DNA from 3 places in the Streptococcus sp. KHUD_017 genome. Region 3 is predicted to be linked to each of the others. Evidence: predicted binding sites of a transcription regulator. Region 3 holds the regulator's gene; each other region holds the start of a gene.
The links. Region 3 encodes Rex, which represses fermentation and respiration genes when NADH is low (regulators of the CRP and FNR family bind a similar motif). Its sites were predicted from a motif close to TTGTGAANTANTTCACAA; they were not measured.

Region 1 (3,282 bases), 680 kb from region 3:
ACAAACGTTTGTTCACAAACATAGCGATAGAAACAGCTGGGTTCAAGTGAGCACCTGAAACAGTTCCGATTGAGAAGGCTGCGACTACGATTGCTAAACCAAAGGCAAGAGCAATCCCAAGGTGCCCAAGTCCTTCAACACCATTTCCAAAAACAACAGCTCCTGTTCCGATGAACACAAGCATAAAAGTACCGATTAATTCAGCAACAAATTTTTTCATGATAAGTCTCCTTTTTCAAACTATGTATTAGTCTATCAGAAGAAGGAAAGGGTTTCAAGAAATGTGCTTGGAAAATAATGGTTTACCTTACTATCTTTTAATTGAGGAATTAAACAGAAAAATACATTTCCTCTATAGAGCTTATCAGTCGCTTATCTCACTAGCATTTAGCAACTTGATATAATCCAGACCCCATTTCTCGACAGCATCTAAAACAACTCTGAATTCCTGTCCCATTTCTGTTAAGCTGTACTCAACTCGTGGGGGAACTTCTGCATAGACCTTTCGTTGAATAATCTTATCCTTTTCTAATTGACGGAGATGACGTGTCAAAATAGTTTGAGTAATCCCAGGCAATAATCTCTGCAATTCTTTAAATCGTTTAGTACCCGTACTCAACTGATAAATGATTACCAGTGCCCATTTCCCCGTTAAAACCCTCTGCGTTGTCGCAAATGGACAAATACCATACTCACTCACTTTATTTGGCATAAAATATCTTCTTTCTATTTTTTTAAAAAAAATTAATCTTTTAGTATCAATAATAGTACTACTTTTGATACCAGCTATCGAAAAAGTGTCTACTTGTTTTTTTGATTGTAACTGTTACAATTATATCATAAAAAAGAAATGGAGAATAGATATGTCAACAAACTTAGAAATTTTCAATACTTATAACCAAGCTCTAATTGCTGGTGACTTTCCTGGTGTCTTTGAAACGATGGCAGACGATATTGTCTGGCATCAACCTGGTACTCATAGTATATCTGGTACAGTTGTTGGTAAGGACAAGCTAGGAACTCACCTAGCTACATTTGCTGAGAAAACTAATGGAACCTTTAAGGTGATAACAAATTGGGTTTCTGACAATAAGGATTTAATCGCAGCTAATGTTACTTTTCTTGGAACACGGGCTGATGGTACTGAACTCAATATGAACGGGATTGACCTCTTCCGTATTGAAGACGGGAAAATCAAAGAAGTTTGGCTCTTCTCTTCAGATCAAGCTGAAGAAGATAGCTTTTGGGGATAAGCAAAACAGATTGGAAAAATCCAATCTGTTTTGCTTATACTCATAACTCAGCACTGTAGGCGATAATCTTATCAACAGTATTAGACAAGAACTGAATGGTATCGCGGAGAGGTTTATTAGTTGAGATATCTGCTCCGATAATCATAGCAGACTCAAGTGGCACCTGATTTGAGGAGATTGAGCCAGTCTTCAGCTCCAGTCTCAGATAGTTTTTTCACTCTTAGAGGGTTAATTTTTTCCAAAACCAGTCTTTGTTTGACACAAATTTCACAAAGTTGTATACTAAAAAGCGATAGGACTTCTTTTAGAGTCTATCACAACTCACTTATAACCCTTTGCTGTTCTTTTATGAACGTTGAAATGGTATCACGGATACCAAAGGAGGAATCATATGTCTAAAGTAGCTATTGTTACAGGTGCAGGTCAAGGAATCGGTTTTGCAATCGCAAAACGCTTGGTCCAAGATGGTTTTAAGGTTGGAGTATTAGACTACAATGCTGAAACAGCCGAAAAAGCAGTTGCTGAATTGTCAGCAGACAAGGCTTTTGCTGTTGTGGCTGATGTGTCTAAACAAGCAGAGGTTGCTGCAGCTTTCCAAAAAGTTGTAGACCATTTCGGAGACTTAAACGTTGTGGTAAACAACGCTGGTGTCGCTCCGACTACACCTCTAGATACGATTACAGAAGAACAGTTCAATCGTACCTTTGCTATTAACGTCGGTGGGGTAATCTGGGGAGCACAAGCTGCTCAAGCTCAATTCAAAGCACTTGGTCACGGTGGTAAAATCATCAATGCTACTTCTCAAGCAGGTGTTGTTGGAAATCCAAACTTGACTGTTTATGGTGGTACAAAATTCGCTGTTCGTGGCATTACTCAAACATTGGCGCGTGATTTAGCTGATTCAGGCATCACTGTTAACGCTTATGCTCCAGGTATCGTTAAAACACCAATGATGTATGATATCGCTCACGAAGTTGGGAAAAATGCAGGAAAAGACGACGAATGGGGTATGCAAACATTCGCAAAAGATATTACATTGAAACGCCTATCTGAGCCAGAAGATGTCGCTGCAGCTGTTAGCTTCCTTGCTGGACCAGATTCAAACTACATTACAGGTCAAACCATTATCGTCGATGGTGGTATGCAATTCCATTAAGATAAAAAAAAGAGGTTGGAAAATAATCCAACCTCTTTTATCATCTCTATGATTCCAATTTCCAGAGTCATTTTGTGTTAGTTAAACTAATCTTTCATCAAGACTAGGAATACTCTCTGCTCTAAATAGTGTGATTTGCCCTGTTTTAATAGAGCACAAGATTAGGAACAGTTTGGATATCCATTTTTTTGCAAAGGAAAGGGCATCTCAAAATCATCAAAAGTAATATTTGCTGCATCTAAAGTAGCAATTCCACTGTTCACATATTTTTCATCTTTCATTTTATTTCCTTTTAATTCGATACCGTTTCTATAAATGTATAAACATTATCATAGTGAACAGTTATTGAATAATAGTAATAATCGTCGTTTCGGTATGAGCTTCCAAAACTTAATGTTGCTTGTTCATTTTCATCTTTTTTAAAATACTGATTGATAGTTTGATTCCGAACTAAATAATCAATATCAAATGCCCCATTATTACCATTATAATTTTTAGATTTCATAGACAATGAAGATAGAAAAGAGTGATTAACTGTTAACTTTTGAAATAAAAATCCATCAAAAGGCCACAGTTCTTTCGCCTTCTTCTCATCAGAAAAGATAAATTCCCCGTTAATATAATCTACTTTTATAGTTTCTTCGGGCTTTTCAGTAATATCTTCAGAAGCACGTGTCTTAGTTAGAACTCCAGAAATTGTTTGGTTACTACTATCTCCTTGTAAAGTTATCTCTATAATATAGGTTCCACGTTTTATATATACTTGATTTACTTTGAACCCTTCCGGAAATTGCTTAAACAAGTCAAATAGATTCTCGGTTGGATAGACACGACTGATCTCAGAGACTTTGTTCTCAATCCATTCTCGACTGT
Region 2 (3,282 bases), 750 kb from region 3:
TGGTTGAACCGTGGAAAAGTTCCAAGTTGTATTGACCATCAAGTTTTACAAGAGGGGCAATTGCTGGTGTATCAAACTTGCTGTCATAGGCGTTGGTGATACAGTAGTCCAACTCTTCTGCTGTAAAGTCATCCAAGAAAGCTGACAAGACAAGCTTGGCCACTTCTTGATAAGAAGCGTCTTTCAATGTGTCAAAATCCAAATCAACCTTTGGATAGCTAACTGGAGTAAATAAGCCTCCATCTGTTGCCAAACCTTGCAAAATCGCTTGGCTGGCTGTCACTGTATTTTTCGCATCACGCGTTGATTGATAAACTAATGTCATAAATCTCTATCCTTTATCTATAGTCTCATTCATTATAACATGATTTTTCAGAAAATTCTTCCGTTATAAGAAAATTATAGGCCCAATTCTTCTTTCAGAGGTTCTAAATAAGTCGTTTCACTCTGACCTCTCATCTTAAGACCTTGCTCTGCTATCGCTAGCAAATCTTTGGAGAACTGGACAATCCCAGCTGTTTCTTCATCTGTGAGGTGTTTCTTAGAAAATTGTCTTCTCAAAGACTTGTAGTCACGACCAAAACTTTCAAAGAAAGGAGCTGTTTCTAGGTAAGCTTCAAACTTGTCAAGATTCACCAACAAACCTAGATGAAAGGCTGCTGAAGCAAAAGTTCGGTCTAGTGGCTGGGTACAAACACTCCGAAATTCGACCGTTCCTCGAGTTGTTAAATCTTGGAATTGGTAGCTACGGTGCGTTTGGAAATCCTTTTCTAGAGGAACAAGAAGAGTTTCTTTCCCATTTAGAGTATAGGCAGGAATCTCATCAGTATCTAGGTAATCTCTAGCCCGAATCGGAGAAAAATAATATGTTCCCCCATCTCGTTCTGCTGTAAAAATCGCAGAGCGGTCTAGATAATCAAAGAAATCATCCTCATCTTTGAAGAGTTTTGCATTGACGCCGACGTTCTCTGGATAAATTCCATGCATGGATTCTTCCCAAAAAATATCTCGTGAAATCTGGGTGTCCCAGTCTGCTCCAGAAAACTCAGAATTGGCAAACAGGTAAGCTTTGGCTGCCTCTATCTGTGTGAAAGCATTGATGACACGTAGGTAGTTAGCGGTCGAAACATCCAACTGGACTTGACTCCCGCAGATGAAGGCTCCGTATTGTGGAAAGTCATGTAAATGCGCACTTTCTTGGTGACTCCCCATACTCAGATAATCCATCAGCATCTGATAGCGTGGATAAGCCACAGGTCGATTGTCATTTTGATTCCAGTTTGGGTGAATCCCCCAACCCTGGATAGCATGATTCTTTTCGCCTAGCTTTTCTTGGATTACCTTCATATAGGCCTGAAAACGTCCTTCAACCTCTTGGATATTCTGAGCCCTACCAAAGGCAAATTCCAAGGTTGTGTAGGAAACTTCAAACAGAATCCGATCTTGACTCAACGGTTCTACAAGTTGAATCGGATTGCCCTCCTGGTCTACCTTTTCAACTTCCAGACTGAGAGCATCAACCAAAAAGCGCAACAAATCCTTGCTGACTTCAATATCTGTAGGTTGGCCTTTCGTATGAACGATAGGAAACTCCAACTCAATACCGATGTAGAGATCTGGATTTTCTTTGATATTTTTTAAATAGCGGTCTTTTAATAACTGAATTGAAGGGGACATACATACCTCTCACTCTAACTTCTCATACTAGAAAATAAATTACTCTCTATTATACCAAAAACTCCTAGAGATGGATCTTAGAAAATCTGTTTGCAAGCTCGCCCCCTAGATTTGAGGCCAAACAAGTTCCTATTTATATGAAATTTTATACGAATACGTTAGATATCATTGTTCAAATTTCACAGTCTCATCAACCGGTTAAGCGATTTCATGTATTTTTGCATAAATCTCCTTGCATTATATTAAATATCGTGATATAATTCACATATAAACAAAAAAGAGGGCAGTTCAAATTTGACTTCACTTGAATCACGATTTAAGGCAAGCCCCTTTTCCTCTGCACCTCAACTACTAACCAAGGAGGATAGCTATGAAAGCTGTTGTTGTAAATCCAGAAAGCACTGGTGTTGCTATTGAAGAAAAAGTGCTCCGTCCGCTCGAAACTGGCGAAGCACTTGTTGAAGTTGAGTATTGTGGTGTTTGCCATACAGACCTCCACGTTGCCCATGGTGACTTTGGAAAAGTTCCAGGACGTGTTCTCGGTCACGAAGGGATTGGTATCGTAAAAGAAATCGCTCCTGATGTTAAGAGTCTAAAAGTTGGTGACCGTGTCAGCGTAGCTTGGTTCTTTGAAGGGTGTGGCATGTGTGAATATTGTACAACCGGACGCGAAACCCTTTGCCGTACAGTAAAAAATGCTGGCTACTCAGTTGATGGTGGTATGGCAGAACAATGTATCGTAACTGCAGATTATGCCGTTAAGGTTCCAGAAGGTCTCGATCCAGCCCAAGCTTCTTCAATCACTTGTGCCGGTGTTACTACATACAAGGCTATTAAAGAAGCAAAAGTTGAGCCAGGCCAATGGGTTGTACTCTATGGTGCTGGAGGACTTGGTAACTTAGCTGTTCAATACGCTAAAAAAGTATTCAACGCTCACGTTATCGCAGTAGATATTAACAACGATAAACTTGCTCTAGCTAAAGAAGTCGGTGCTGATATCGTGATTAATGGTCTTGAAGTCGAAGATGTTCCAGGCCTTATCAAAGAAAAAACAAACGGTGGTGCTCACTCAGCTGTCGTAACAGCTGTATCAAAAGTTGCCTTCAACCAAGCAGTTGACTCTGTTCGTGCAGGTGGTCGTGTAGTAGCTGTCGGACTCCCTTCAGAAATGATGGATCTAAGTATCGTTAAAACAGTTCTTGACGGTATTCAGGTCATCGGTTCCCTTGTTGGTACACGTAAAGATTTGGAAGAAGCTTTCCAATTTGGTGCTGAAGGTCTCGTTGTTCCAATTGTTCAAAAACGGCCTGTCGAAGATGCCATTGCTGTCTTTGATGAAATGGCTGCTGGTACCATCCAAGGTCGCATGGTTCTAGACTTTACTCATTAAGATAGATAATAAATTCCAAAACGAGGTAGGGACAAAAGACCCCACCTCGTTTTTTAGCAATAAAATTTTGACATAGCAATTTATTGAACTTAAAGTTCTTTTTTTTTAACGCTCAAGAACACTATTGACAAAACGTCATTTTACTATCCACATTCTTTAAGCATCCAATGGTTGAAGTATAGGGGGCTAGAAATAAGATATCGATTTGGTTCGTC
Region 3 (3,282 bases):
GTACAAAGCCCCAACACATTTTCTTTACTTCTGGTGGGACTGAGAGTAATAATACAGCTATTATCGGCTACTGTCTCCGTCATCAAAATCGTGGAAAACATATTATCACTACTGCTATCGAGCATCATGCAGTTCTTGAGCCAATCGAATATCTGGTAGAAAATTTCGGATTTGAAGTAACGATTTTAAAACCTGAAAATCAAGAAATTACAGCAGACCAGGTAAAACATGCACTGCGTGAAGAGACCATTCTAGTTTCAACTATGTATGTCAACAACGAAACTGGTACTCTATTGCCAATAGCTGAGATCAGTGAAGTTCTAAAAGAACATCCAGCAGCTTATCATGTAGATGCTGTCCAGGCAATTGGAAAATTGGAGATTTTTCCTGAAGAATTAGGAATTGATTTTCTCAGTGCTTCCGCCCATAAATTTCACGGTCCAAAGGGTATCGGTTTCCTATACGCTGCTTCTACAGATTTTGATCCTTATCTACATGGTGGAGATCAAGAACAGAAAAAAAGAGCAGGGACAGAAAACCTTCCCGCAATTATAGGGATGGTTGCAGCTCTTAAGGATGATATAGATCATCTAGAGGCTAACTTTAATAAAGTTCAAAAACTACAGAAAGTTTTTCTAACTGAAATGGCTGGATCAACCTATTATCTCAATCAAGGTAAAGAGCAACTCCCTTATGTCCTAAATATCGGATTTCCAGGACAACGCAACGATCTACTACTGCTTCGTTTAGACCTTGAAGGTATTTCTATATCATCAGGTTCTGCTTGTACAGCTGGTGTTGTTCAGGTCAGCCATGTTCTTCAAGCCTTCTACGGAGAAGAATCCCCTCGCTTACACGAGTCTGTACGCGTCAGCATTTCACCTCAAAATACAGAACAAGAAATGATAACTCTTGCTAAAACTCTTAAAAATATCATCGGAGGATAAACTTAATGGCATTTGAACAAATGATTAAACTTAAAAATTGTCGTTACGAATACACACTTAGTCCAACTGTTAAAAAATTTACGCTTAAAGATAATACTTTTTTTGAAACTAAAGTTGGGAACTATGAATTAACGCGTCTACTTGAAAAAGTTCCAAATAGTGGAGAAGGTTTCCAACTTAAGATTATCATCAACAAAGACTTAACTGGTGTAAAAATCAATATCACTGATAAATTTGGTCTACGTTTAGTTGATATCTTCAAATCAGAAGAAACTCATATCCACCAAGAGAAATTCTACTTTTTGATGGATAGCTTGGTTGAACGTGGCGTATTTACAAAAAGCGAAAGATAGAAGGTCATTATGTTTCGATTAACTTACAAGGACTCTTATCAAGTGGAGCGTGTGCAAGAATATGAAGACTATGAAGCTCTTATGCTCTCTCTATCGGGTTGTGTAACTCTCCCTGATACTACTCATATTACTTCATTAACACATGATGGAGTTGAAATCTATCAAGGACTTCTAGGTAACCTCTACCGCTTTTTAAGAACTTACCACGAAACGAAGATAAACTAAGATTTTTCTTAGTTTTTTTTTCGTTATTGTTGCAATTTTCACAAGCTTTCTATAAAATAGTAGATAGAAAGGTTGTGATTTTGTGAAAGAAAAACAGTCTGCTATTCCTAAAGCAACAGCAAAGAGACTTTCTCTCTATTACCGTATTTTTAAAAGATTTAATGCTGAGAAAATTGAAAGAGCCAATTCAAAACAAATTGCAGAAGCGATTGGAATTGATTCTGCCACTGTTCGCCGTGATTTCTCTTACTTTGGGGAACTTGGACGTCGTGGATTTGGCTACGATGTCAAAAAGCTCATGAACTTTTTCGCTGATCTTTTAAATGATAATTCTATAACTAATGTTATGTTGGTAGGTATCGGAAATATTGGGCATGCCCTCCTCCACTACCGTTTTCATGAGCGTAACAAGATGAAAATCATCATGGCTTTTGACCTAGATGATCATCCTGAGGTTGGTACCCAAACTCCTGATGGTGTTCCAATCTATGGAATCTCACAAATAAAGGACAAAATCAAGGATAGTGATGTTAAAACTGCTATTCTTACTGTTCCTAGTGTTAAATCTCAAGAAGTTGCAGAACTATTAGTCGACGCCGGTATCAAAGGTATTCTTAGTTTTTCTCCTGTTCACCTACATCTTCCTAAAGACGTAGTTGTTCAATATGTCGATCTTACAAGCGAACTTCAAACCCTCCTCTATTTCATGCGTAAAGAGGATTAGAAAGTGTAAATATTTATGAATAAACCAGTTATTGGGATTACAGGAAATGAAACCCCGCATCCAGATGATGATCTTATGATGAGTTATGCTGCCAAAGGCTTTGTTGAAGGAGTTAAGGAAGCTGGAGGTATCCCCATTATCCTACCAATTGGTGATGAAGAAATGGCCAGTTACTACATTAGTTTAATTGATAAACTTATTCTAACTGGTGGACAAAACGTTGACCCTAAATACTATGGTGAGCCAAAAGCCATTGATAGCGACGACTACCACCTTCAACGTGATATTTTTGAGTTAGCACTCATTAAAGAAGCAATCAAGCAAAATAAACCAATTTTTTCTGTCTGTCGTGGTACTCAACTTTTTAACGTAGCCATGGGTGGGTCTCTTTATCAAGATATCGAAGATCATTGGCAAGATACTTCCGCTGAATACACTACTCAGCGGCTTGTCACCGAACCAGATACTATTCTAAGAGAAATCTATGGAGAAATCTCTCATATCAATTCTTTCCACCATCAGAGCATCAAAGATTTAGCCCCTAATCTTAAGGTTGTAGCACATGATCCTAAAGATGGTATTATCGAAGCTGTTACAACTACGGACGGCTTCCCTTATCTTGGTGTTCAATGGCATCCTGAATTTCTCTTCGAAAATCGCCCCAAAGATAAAACACTTTTCGACTATGTCGTCAATGAATTATAAATTAGTTAATTAATTATGAATGAACTTACCCCACCTTCTACTCATGACCTTTTGAGAGATTTAGATGTTAATGTTTTCTCATCTGTTAAGAGCAAGGAAATTGACCATTTCTTAACCTATAAGGAAAAGAAAATAGAAGTTTATTTTCAACTTTCTAATCTATATAGTCTTTTAACGGCAGAAAGTTACCAATCATTTTCTAAGAATAAAGAGTATCTCGACAAACTCTCTCTAAAAGACAAACAAAAAGAACTGAAAAAAATGTCTAAAAAGGCAAAACCATTTTGTAAAAAGGCAGATGCTAAATTTAAAGGCAGATTTCGTTCTT

Region 1: ACVAMZ_RS01410 ((S)-acetoin forming diacetyl reductase) is a predicted target of Rex. The motif match lies at 1,509-1,526, and genes of this name have one in related genera.
Region 2: adhP (alcohol dehydrogenase AdhP) is a predicted target of Rex. The motif match lies at 1,927-1,944, and genes of this name have one in related genera.

What each region holds. Positions count from the first base shown of each region.
Region 1 covers NZ_CM142175.1:291,630-294,911, reverse strand. The annotation lists gene ACVAMZ_RS01430 (MIP/aquaporin family protein) at 1-220, opposite strand, end outside; gene ACVAMZ_RS01425 (winged helix-turn-helix transcriptional regulator) at 365-712, opposite strand; gene ACVAMZ_RS01420 (nuclear transport factor 2 family protein) at 864-1,253, shown strand; gene ACVAMZ_RS01415 (oligoendopeptidase F) at 1,294-1,398, opposite strand; gene ACVAMZ_RS01410 ((S)-acetoin forming diacetyl reductase) at 1,645-2,409, shown strand; gene ACVAMZ_RS01405 (hypothetical protein) at 2,702-3,282, opposite strand, start outside.
Region 2 covers NZ_CM142175.1:224,751-228,032, reverse strand. The annotation lists gene thrC (threonine synthase) at 1-325, opposite strand, end outside; gene ACVAMZ_RS01100 (gamma-glutamylcysteine synthetase) at 400-1,677, opposite strand; gene adhP (alcohol dehydrogenase AdhP) at 2,048-3,067, shown strand.
Region 3 covers NZ_CM142175.1:972,419-975,700, forward strand. The annotation lists gene ACVAMZ_RS04745 (cysteine desulfurase family protein) at 1-947, shown strand, start outside; gene ACVAMZ_RS04750 (DUF1831 domain-containing protein) at 953-1,300, shown strand; gene ACVAMZ_RS04755 (DUF4649 family protein) at 1,310-1,525, shown strand; gene ACVAMZ_RS04760 (redox-sensing transcriptional repressor Rex) at 1,608-2,249, shown strand; gene ACVAMZ_RS04765 (gamma-glutamyl-gamma-aminobutyrate hydrolase family protein) at 2,265-2,954, shown strand; gene ACVAMZ_RS04770 (hypothetical protein) at 3,006-3,282, shown strand, end outside.